2 regions of the Syntrophomonas sp. UBA5494 genome follow, and region 2 is predicted to be linked to the other one. Evidence: riboswitches for the same ligand, from Rfam matches in the RefSeq annotation. Region 2 holds a riboswitch; the other holds the start of a gene.
The links. A riboswitch is a leader RNA that binds a small molecule or an ion and turns the genes downstream of it on or off. The one in region 2 is predicted to bind cobalamin.
Positions count from the first base shown of each region.

Region 1: linked by a shared signal. The riboswitch ahead of B3W37_RS08205 (precorrin-6A/cobalt-precorrin-6A reductase) and the one ahead of B3W37_RS06200 (homing endonuclease associated repeat-containing protein) in region 2 are both predicted to bind cobalamin.

Region 1 covers NZ_DIPG01000071.1:17,491-21,289, reverse strand. Annotated here, with positions in the region: gene B3W37_RS08215 (energy-coupling factor ABC transporter substrate-binding protein) at 1-141, opposite strand, end outside; gene B3W37_RS08210 (energy-coupling factor ABC transporter permease) at 138-830, opposite strand; gene B3W37_RS08205 (precorrin-6A/cobalt-precorrin-6A reductase) at 913-1,659, opposite strand; cobalamin riboswitch at 1,956-2,127, opposite strand; gene cobD (threonine-phosphate decarboxylase CobD) at 2,216-3,298, opposite strand; gene cbiB (adenosylcobinamide-phosphate synthase CbiB) at 3,321-3,799, opposite strand, start outside.
Region 2 covers NZ_DIPG01000052.1:441-7,525, forward strand. Annotated here, with positions in the region: partial or broken gene B3W37_RS06195 (hypothetical protein) at 1-374, opposite strand, end outside; gene B3W37_RS06200 (homing endonuclease associated repeat-containing protein) at 496-888, opposite strand; cobalamin riboswitch at 1,021-1,209, opposite strand; gene B3W37_RS06205 (ECF transporter S component) at 1,483-4,239, opposite strand; gene B3W37_RS06210 (energy-coupling factor transporter transmembrane component T) at 4,212-5,105, opposite strand; gene B3W37_RS06215 (DUF4430 domain-containing protein) at 5,102-6,019, opposite strand; gene B3W37_RS06220 (S-layer homology domain-containing protein) at 6,034-7,085, opposite strand, start outside.

The sequences.
Region 1 (3,799 bases), on a different contig from region 2:
GGGTTCATAGCCGGGATTGATTTCTTCGATGACACCCTCGGCCTGCCCGTCGGCTCCGCCAAACTCTGCGCCTTGATTACTATATAAGGCGTAGACTACCAGACACAACATGATGGCGATCAATATAAGATTTCTCTTCACGCCTGCTCACCTCCGATGCTCATGTCACGCAGGCTTTCCACTTCCTGCCGGTTGTACGCATATAACAAATCCACCACTAATACGGTCAATATGCCTTCTATTATAGCGATAGGTACCTGTGTCACTGCAAAAATGCCGGTGAATTTGATCAAAGCCCCATAAAAACCGTCGGGACCTCCCGGGTAGGCTAAAGCTAATTGCAGGGCAGTAACGCAGTAGGTGGCAAGACTTCCCAGCGCCGCCCCAATGAGTACTGCAGCCCAGTGGGGCAGCCTGGTCTTTTTTAGGAGGGCGTAAACGCCGTAAGTCACTAGCGGGCCTACGATTGCCATAGACATGACATTGGCGCCAAGAGTGGTCAACCCGCCATGGGCCAAAAGAAGGGCCTGGAATAATAAAACGATCAGGCCGATAAGCACCATTACGGCAGGCCCGAAAAGAATGGCTCCCAGGGCCACCCCGGTAGGATGGGAGCAACTGCCGGTGACAGATGGCAGTTTTAGTGCCGAAAGCACGAAAGTAAAGGCGCCCGCAAAGGCTAACAACAGCATGGCTCTGGGGTTTTGGGCCACCAATTGCCGGGTTTTTCTGATGCTCAGGTAAAGAAAAGGCAGCATTAAGACAAACCAGGCCACAGCCCAGGGCAGCGGTAAGAATCCTTCCATTATGTGCATTCCGAATGATAACAAGATAGTTAACCTCCTTCCTGGTTACGATCAGTTCACTCTTTTAATCAGCTATATCAGGCAAATCAATTAAGTCTATTCCCCCCTATCGCTGTATTAAATCCATTAACTGCTTTATCCCGCAGGCGGTAGGATATTGTTGCGAGGTCTTTCTTTTGATGACAACAATAGTCAGATTAAGATCCAGGGCGGCCGAGATTTTGGTGTCTGCGCCGCCCATTTTGCCGCTGTCCCGCGTCACCACGACATCCGCATTATAAGTCTTGAATAATGTTTTGTTAATTTTGCGGGAAAAGGGGCCTTGCATGGCCACGATATCATGGATAGGAATTCCAATATCCTGGCATTTCTTTACTATTTTCCAGTCCGGCAGTACGCGGACTACAAACCGGGTCCCCTGCAGGCGGGAGTCATTGCAGAAGCTGTCCAGGCAATAGCTCCCGGTAGTTAAGAATACATTTCTGGCGCCGATTTCAACTAATTTGTCCACCGCATCTGCAAATGAATATACCGTGAACAATAACGGCGAAACAGGCAGTTCCAATTCCTCCCGGTAATAGCGGATATATCGAGGTGCGGGGGTGATCTGGTTTATGGCTTCGAAAAGGCCGCTGCTGCTCTCGGAGCTGGCGTCAATCACTATTTTCACCTCTTGGTCATTAACAAACTGCATCAAATCCAGGTTATGATCAGGCAGGAGATGACATCCCAGTCCGGCGTCGATAATGTGGTGACGGCAGGAAGAATTGGTTGGATAAACAACCACCTGACAACCGCATTCAATAATCTGTGCCATGATCTCGGGGGCTTCTTTAATTCCTGCGACCAGCATAATCAACCCATTTCCCTCCCTGCTTACAGGCATAAAAAATAGCAGCACATCTTGAAACCTCACCTTGGCGGTGACAGCAAGAACAGGCTGCTTACTGGCTCAGGTATCATCGTGTCGCCAGATCTGGCAGACACTCTCCCAATACAGTCATTGGCTCGGTTTGGCACCGATTGTCTTTTCAGCCGTTTCCCTCAGGAAAAGGCGCCCTATGTTTATTCAATATAAAAACCCTGTACCGTATGATACAGGGTTGTGGTTCACGACCATCGTACACACCCATGCACCGTGGGCTAATGTAGACTAAATAGAATGCAGCAGGTTTCCTGACTGAGGTTCATCGCCTTTTACGCCTTCCCAGATCTTCATCCAGTGGCATTCAGTAAAAGGCTCCCCATTACAGTGGCGGCACCGTGATGGATTTTCACCATCTTCCCTGTGTCATTCTTCACTGTTATTTAGTTAAGTCTTATTTTATCGGTTTTGGGCAAATATTTCAATCTTTTTTGGTACGCAAATTAAAACCTTTTTCAAAAACCTGGCATTTAATAAAGTTACTTCACTTGACCTGTTTCAAGGCCTCTACGAGGCGCAGGTTTTGATCGCGGCCTTTTACGGCGATGCGGAAGTAATATGGGGATAGGTTTGCGAAATTCGAGCAGTTGCGGATTAAAATACCGCGGGGACCCAGGCGCTCCTGCCACTCGTCTGCCGTAAGGCCGCTTTTTTCCGCGTCGATGAGCAGGAAGTTGCTTACCCCGGGGAATACCTGCAAAAACGGCAGCTCTTGCAGCCGTTCTATGAATAACTGCCTTTCCTGATTGACAAAGGCGATGGTCTTTTCCATATAAGCCACATCAGCCAGCGAAGCCCGCCCGGCCGCCAGAGCCAGGGTGTTGATCCGCCAGGTGGGGAGCAAAAACTCCATGCGTTTGATATGTTCTGCACAGGCTGCCGCATAACCCAGACGCAGGCCGGGAATAGCAAAAAATTTGGTTAAGGATCCCACCACTACAAGGTGGGGATTGTGCTCCACCTCCTGGCTTATGGAGAGTTCCCGGCCGGCGAAATCCAGAAAGGCCTCATCAACCACTATAACTCCCCGGACGTCCTGCACATAAGCGGCCAACTCCAGCAATTCCTGCGGTTTAAAAAGATTGCCGGTGGGGTTATTGGGATTACCGATAAATATCAGGTCACCGAGCTGCAGGGCCTCCCTGATCTCTGGCAAAGGCAGCCTAAACTGTTTATCGGCATCCAGGGCAATTCTAACCACCCGCGGGTTTTCCAGGCCTTCTCCGTATTCGGAAAAACAGGGGGCCAACAACAAGAGCCGCCCTTTATAAAACATCCTTCCCAGAAGGTAGATTAATTCCGAACCGCCGTTGCCCAGGACCAAATTGGCCTTATCCACCCCCAGGTGCTGAGCCAGGGCCAGTTTACAGGAATCGCCGCACGGTTCGGGATAGTGAGTCAGCTGTGAGATATTGCTTTCAATTGCCTCCAGGGCTTGCGGCGACGGTCCCAGAGGGTTGATGTTGGCGCTGAAATCCAGGATCTCGTCAAGCGCTATCCCCCACCTCTGGGCGGCTTTCCACACATCGCCGCCATGAACCGGTTTGCATAAATGTTGACTGCCCATAACGCCTCCTACTCTGAACTGTCTAACCCCACCAGCGGGATAACAGAACTCCCAGGACTACCGCCTCTGCACTTACCAGGAGCATGATGCTAAGGCTTTGCTTGATGTGATCTATTTGCATCGGATGAAGGGGCTGACCCATTACCGCCCGCGGTGAGGCAATGCCGCCGTAATAATTGAGGCCTCCCAGCTGTATCCCCAGCGCCCCGGCTACGGCCGCTTCGGGAATGCCGCTGTTGGGGCTGGGATGCCGGGGCGCGTCGCGCCATATGGTTTTAACCACCCCGGAAAAACCGCCCCGGGTAAACGGGGCCAGGGGTAGATACAGCAAGCCGGTCAGCCGGGCCGGAATATAATTGGCCACATCGTCCAATCGAGCCCCGGCCCAGCCCAGATAGCGATATTTTTCATTTTTGTAGCCTACCATAGAATCCAGGGTATTGACGGCTTTATATGCCATAGCCAGGGCCGGTCCGCCCAAAAAACCATAGAACAGCGGCG
Region 2 (7,085 bases):
GCCAGCAGGTCGCCATCGGCATCCTCAAAAATCTCGCTAAGATCCAGGGTAAACGTATTGCCCAAGTCGACCTCGGCCGCAACCGTGGCGGGAACGCCGCTCTTCAAGGCCGGAGCGGTATTGCTCGTCTCGCCCTCCTCGGCTACTGTGGCGTCTGCATCTATGTTGACCGGGTGCTCGTCAATCAAGCTCCCCCGCCAGCCGGCTCCCTCACTGGTAGAAAAGGTCGTGTTCTCCACACCGGCATACACGGCCCCCGATCCGCCCGCCAAGGTTATGCCCGGCAGCAGCGAAAACATCATCAACAAAACGAGCAGCAGGCCAATGCCTTTCCCGCGCTTGCGCCCTCTCCGACCACTCATCAATCTGCTCATTTACTTATCCCCTCCTTAATTCTCCTTATCGCCATGACTGATCCGCTCTGGATAAGCGATCCGTAATCTTAATGACTTGGTCACCTCCTTCGCTCCCTCGGGTTCATATGCGCACGGTCATCTACATTGGCCCTTGAATCGAGCTTTCGAACCTGGCTCTGGCCGCCGCCTTTTTCTGGGACTTCTCTTTGCGTGCCTGGGCTCTCCGCTCCAGCTTATAACGACGGTTTTCACTCACCGGCTTTATTCCAGCTTTTTCCAAAATCCTGGGCCAGTTCCCCAGACGCGCTTTGATATATTGGAACCCGGGCACCTCCGCCTTGGTGGGCGGTCGTCCCAACTGATCCGCTATGCCCCGCAGGTACTGATAGAGCTGTTCCTCGCTTTTCATTTGATAAACAATGCTGCACTGGCCTGATGAATCGCTTTCGGTTCCGATTTCCCCTGTATTCTGTCTTGCGGTTTCAAGATGGCTTAGATTCTCAATATTGATTGATTGACGTTCTGATTTCACAAATGAACTCCTTCCGTATCCATAATTGGAAAAAGCCCTGGCTTCCATAGAGAAGCCGGGGCTGATGAACACAATTGAATCCCGCCCTGATCGACAGTTTGCGAACTCACATAACACCTTTCCATGGAAGGCTCGCGAAGTATTGTTAAGGCAGGTTTCCTGGCTGGTGGTTCATCATTGCCTTTTGCTTCCTGGATTTGCTCCAGTGGTCTGTTAAAAAGCATTGCCCCACTTACAGTGGCCCGGACCGCCCGGGATTTTCACCCGGTTCCCTTTTAAATCCGGTTTTGTACCGGATTCACCTTGACAACAAGACGTTCTATATCTAATTACAGGCTTTTTATGCTATCATGCGCCCCCTTAAAATAAAAAAACGGAAACACTATTCTAAAATAGTGCCTCCGTTGTTCGGTCAGCATTTGGCTAGAATCCAATTTTTTTCTTCCAATTTTCCAATGATTCTCTACGGCTCATTATTCCAGCAAAATCATTCATAGCCCGGAATCGGCAATATGCAATAAATGATAATACGCTATTAAATACATGCTATGCCAACATCTTCTTATTGTCAACCGCTTCAAGCCAAGCTTGTATCTAAGCTTCGATCAGTCCGTATTTCAGCTTGATGCGGTCCAGTTTTTCCAGCATGGGGCGGGAAATAAGCCACAGAAATGTGACCGTGGCCGCAGCGTGCACCAGATCAAAGGGAATGCCCTGAATATAAGCCAGATAGAACATTTCCTTCACGGGGCGGGACTGAAACATGAATACCGACGCCGGGTTCATGATGCCGCCGTAGATGAAGAAGGTGGCAAATCCGCCAAAAATACTGAGCGCCACACGATTTCTTCGCAAAATCCCTTTGCGAAACAAAACCCCTGCCAAAAATCCGATGATGCCGAAGCCGAACATCTGCCATGGCGTCCACGGCCCCTGCCCGAAAAACATGTTGGACACAAAGCCGGTGACCGCGCCCACCAGAAACCCGGCCTCGCCGCCAAAGGCTACTCCGGCGATGATGACGATGGCCACCACCGGCTTGAATTGAGGCAGCATGAAAAAGGCGGCACGCCCAGCGACACCGAGGGCGCAAAGCACCGCAATGACGATCAGTTCTCTGGCCTGGGGCCGGCGGCTTTCAAAAACCAGCACAAAAGGCAGCATGGTCTCCAGCAGGATGAGCATGCTGATAAAATAATATTTGCGGTCTCCCAGGTAATAAATCCCGATGTAAATGGTCAGCGGAATGGCAATCAGGATCATCACCATAGCCGACAGGGTACGTTTGGAGAGGCGGCGCTTTTCCGGTGCGGTTTGCTCGTTTTTCAGCGGCGCTACCATTCTTGGACCCCAAAGCGCCCAGGTCACAAGGAAAAGCGCTCCCGCCAGGGTTAAGATCAACCGCGCGTAGCGCCATACGACGCCGGTATCGGCCGCAAGCTCTGTGGCCAAAGCCCCCCCGGCTAAAAGCACGGAAAAGCCGCCCCAGTAGTCCGCAGCTCCAACTATCGCCGCTACAAAGACCGTCGTTCCAAGTAAGGCCGCAATTTTGCGCCACAAGGGAAGCGCGCCCGGCAGCTTCCGGGCCGCATCTTCTTCCGGCCAGGCCGGGGGGTCTTTTTCTTCCCGCATGGCGGGCTTGCGCGGAACACCGGAATCCGCCGGCAAAAGGTTAAATATCCCGGCATCCCCGCCGCAGGCGGTGATGATGTCCTTGGCCGTCACCGCCTGTTCCAGCCTGTTTCGGGCCATGCGGTTTGCCGCCGTAGTGTAAAAGCTGTTGCCGGAGAAGAAGCGGCGGGGCACACCGGCGCTTACAATCCCGCCGTCAAAAAACAGGGCGCAGGTCTGGGCGTGTGCGGCGCAAAACTCCACATCATGGCTTACCATGATGATGGTGACGCCATGAACCAGAAGATCATGGAGGATGGCGGCGAAGACTTGCTTGAACTCACTGTCCATCCCCTTGGTGGGTTCATCCAGTAGCAGAATTTTCGGCTCCAAAAGCAGCACTTTGGCCAGAGCCGCCCGCTGCTGCTCACCCCCGGAAAGATCGTAGGGATGCCGTTGCATAAACCCGTCCAAACGGCACAGCCTGGATATTGCGCTGATCCGCTCCTCTTTTTCCCACTTAGCCAGCTTTTTTCCCGCCAGCATCTCCAGAAGATCTTCCCGCACGGTTTTTTTCACAAACAGGGCCTGGGGATTCTGGGGCAGGACCCCCAGCAGCCTGTCAAACAGCTGAGCTCCGATTTGGGAAAATTCCCGCCCGCCTATGAGGACACTGCCCCGATAGGGTTTGTTCAGATTGGCAATCAGCGAAAGCATGGTGGTCTTGCCGGTGCCGTTGCCGCCCACGATGGCGTAGAACTCACCCGGGAACACCCTTAGTGACAAACCTTTGATCACATCGGGGGCGTCTTTTTCATAGCGGAACCACACTTCGTCCAGCTCCACGGCGGGGATGCCTGCTTGATCACCAGCCGGCGGATCTTCATACGCAAGCGCAGCCAGCGGTTGTCTTGCGGACAAATTCTCCAGCCAGGCCCGGCCTTCCCGCACCGTAACGGGGCAGAGCAGGTCGTTTTCCACGCCGGCGTAGATCCGCATGGGGACCGGCATGGCCAGAAACATGCCGTGGCGTCGATTTTTCAACTCTTCGCCCACTTCCCGCGGGGCGCCGTCGCAGATGATCCGCCCCTCGTCCATGACCAGGACGCGGTCGGACAAAGGAAATACTTCCTCCAGGCGGTGCTCAGTCATGAGTACGGTGATGCCCAGTTCCCGGTTTATCTTGCCGACGGTGGCCAGAAAATCTGCTGCCGCGATGGGATCCAGCTGGCTGGTGGGCTCGTCGAGAATGAGTACCGAGGGCTGCATGGCCATGATGGAGGCCAGATTCAGAAGCTGCTTTTGCCCGCCGGAAAGATCGGTGACATTTTGATAAAACCAGTTTTGAATGCCGAAAAAAGAGGCCATTTCCGCCACCCGCAGGCGAATGGAGGGGGTGTCGAAGCCCAGGCTTTCAAGTCCGAAGGCCAACTCATGCCAGACCTTGTCGGTGACGATTTGATTATCGGGGTTTTGCAATACAAATCCGATCTTGGCGCTCTGGGTGCGCAGGTCAAGGGCGGATAGAGGCATTCCCTCGAACAAAATCTCGCCGTCTTTCTCCCCATGGGGTGAAAGTGAAGGCTTTAACTGCCGGAGCAAAGTGGTTTTCCCGCAGCCGGAAGGACCGCAAAAGGTGATGAACTGACCCTCTTCTACGGAAAAAGAAAGGCCGCAGAGCGCCTTTTTGTCCTGTTGGGGATAGGAAAAGGTCAGATTTTTGACTGTATAGACTTCCATTTGCGCTCCTCCTGAATCTCAATGACGATCGGTACGCTGCACAGCAGCAGATAACAGAGAAAAACACTGACCGGATAGACGCCCAACAGCCCCCCTTTCATGGAGGGAAAATAGCGCCAGTACAGGCCGCCCATAAAGGAGGCGGTCAGTATGTACAGTCCGGCGCCGCCTATCACATAGAGCGCTTTTTTGTCCCGTTTGTCCAAACGGTAGATGGAAAAGGCGGTGCGCCCCGGCAGGCCATAGCCCCGGCTTTTCATGCTGTCCGCCGTTTCAATGGCATTTTCCAGCGCCCATGTGACCATAATGGACAGAATTTTGATGCCATGCCCGGCCCGCTGCAAAAGGCTTCCGTTTGATACATCCCTTCCTACGCATTTCTGAGCATTGGAGACCACCTTGAGCTGTGTCTTAAAGCGCGGCACAAAACGCAGTGTCATAGACAAAATCAATGACATGGCGGGGATGATTCTCCCAAAAAGATAAACAAATTTATCGGAAGTCATGACCGTATTGTAACAGGAAAACCAGCAGATCACCGTAACGATCATGACTGCCGCCGCAAGGCCGTAGGCGATGGATTCCAGTGTCAAGGGATTGCCGCTGTTCAAATAGGTGAGTATGGTGGCGCCCTCATGATTGAAGGCCGGATTGACCAGAGCCGCCACCAGCAGCATGGGCAGCATATATTTTAGATTAAAGGCCGCCGCCCGCTGTCCGTTTAAAGTCACCGAATAGGTGAAGGCATTGACCAGGGATATGACGAGACAGACCGGGTGCATAAAAAACATGGAAAAAAGCAGCACCAGGGTGAAATACAGAAAATTGACAGTGGGGTGATAGCCCGCAAAAGCCCCTCCGCTCATTCGCCCCCCACGGCATAGTAGCCGCCTACGTCAAGGCCAAGATCACAAGTATACACCCATTCGATGACATCGCCATCCTTCAGCGCATAGCGGGAACAGCCGTAATTGGGGAACCAGCCGTTCACCTTGTACATCCAGCCGGAAAGCTCTCCACAGTCAAACTCATAGAGGTTGTTTATGCCTTCGATATAGGCGCTGTTGTAAATGGGCGTGTTTTCAAACTCCATATGGATTTTATTGCGTTTCATTTCACGCTGGAGAAGGTTGAACACGCTTTCACCCTCGTAAAAGGTCACTTTCTGCGCCGGAAAAATAACCCCGTCGTCCGGCACCAGCTCCACCTTCTCCGGATCCAGCCATTTAATATTCTTGAGAATGGTGTCGCAACGCACCGACAGGGTGCAGGTGTAGGCGGTGGCTCCGATGACCGCCTGCTGCGGCTCCACCGGGACGGGCTTGCCTTCCGGCACAGGGTCGGTAAGATATTTATCCTTGCCGGTGTTATCGCTAAGGACCATGCCCTGCGCAGTGGAATATGCAGCCGAGCCCTTCTCCACCCCCGGGGATGATACGGCGCCTCCGGCAAGAGAGGCCGCCAGGGCCAGCTTTTCATCGGCATTAAGGGGGCGGTCGCTGTCGGATCCCGGGGCAGTGGCGGGCCTGCTCGCATCAGGGGATTGCTCCGGGGCCTGTTCGGGCGGAGTTTCCGGAACAATCGTTCCGGTTGCGTCTTCGGGGGAGGATGCCGGCGTCGGAATGGTTTCCGGCGCAGCGGACATATTGCTGCCCGGCGTTGCCGCGGAGAACGGCGCCCATCCCCGCAAGCCCGGGGCGCTGCCGCCCCACCAAAACGCGCCGGCCAGAACGCAGAGGATCACCAGGGCTGCAATGATGTTGCCTTTATACTTGCTCAATCCGTAGCACCTCCTTAGATGAGATTGGCAGCTGCCAGCATACGGAAAAGCATCTCGGCAATCTCACAGCGTTTTATGGCGACCTGGGGGAGGATGTCAAAATCATTCTGGGAGAGAATGTCATAACTGTAGCAAAAGGCCAGCGATGCCCGGGCCCAATCAGAGGCGCTGACATAATCTCCGAACTGCGCCAGCACGTCTCGCACCGCGCCGTCATCCAGGGCGGTGTCCAGACCGGCCAGCCTGGCGGCCCGGTCTATCATAGCGGCCGCTTCTTCACGGGTGATAACTCCCATGGGATCAAATATGGTTGCGCTCTTTCCGCTTACGATGGCATAGTCATAGGCCGCGCCCACATAGCCCGCGTACCAGCTGTCTGAGGCAATATCAGTAAAAACCGGGTGTTCCTTTGGCGCAAGCCCCAGCCCCCGGACCACGATGGCGGTGAATTCGGCGCGGGTTATGGTAGCGTCCGGATCGAACTCCGTATCGGTTTTGCCATTAATAATGCCTCGCGCTGCCAGGGCCTCGATGGCGGGCTGGTTGACGTGGGCGCTGATGTCGACAAAGGTCAGACCCGGATGAAGCAGCGGCATAGGTTTGACATCGGCGTGCTTGCCGGCAAGACCAGTTCCTGCCTTCGGTCCCTGGCTGACCGCGTCGGCGATCTGCAGGGCGTCGCCCATGCGATACAAACTGCTTTGCCCGTTGCGAGCGCGCTGGGCGGCAACAAGTCCGTAAAATCCCTGCTCGGTCGCCATCTGATTTGAGCCGCTGCCGTTGGCGGTATGAAGAAATCCTTCCCCGGGGCGATAGAAGGTTAAAAGGTTATCCAGCATGGTGTTGCCGTTCTTGACAAAGCGCGGGTCGTCAAGGGGCAGCCCCAGTTCGCACAAAGCCGTAATAACCTGGACGCAGCTCTCGGAATTGACGGTGCCCCAGCTGGCAAATCCGCCATTCTTATTCTGCAGCGCGGACAGGCAGGCCAGGGCTTCCTCAGTCACCTTTTTCACATCGGCCCGGTGCTGGTATTTGGCCAGTGCTTGCAAAGCCATGCCGGTGATAT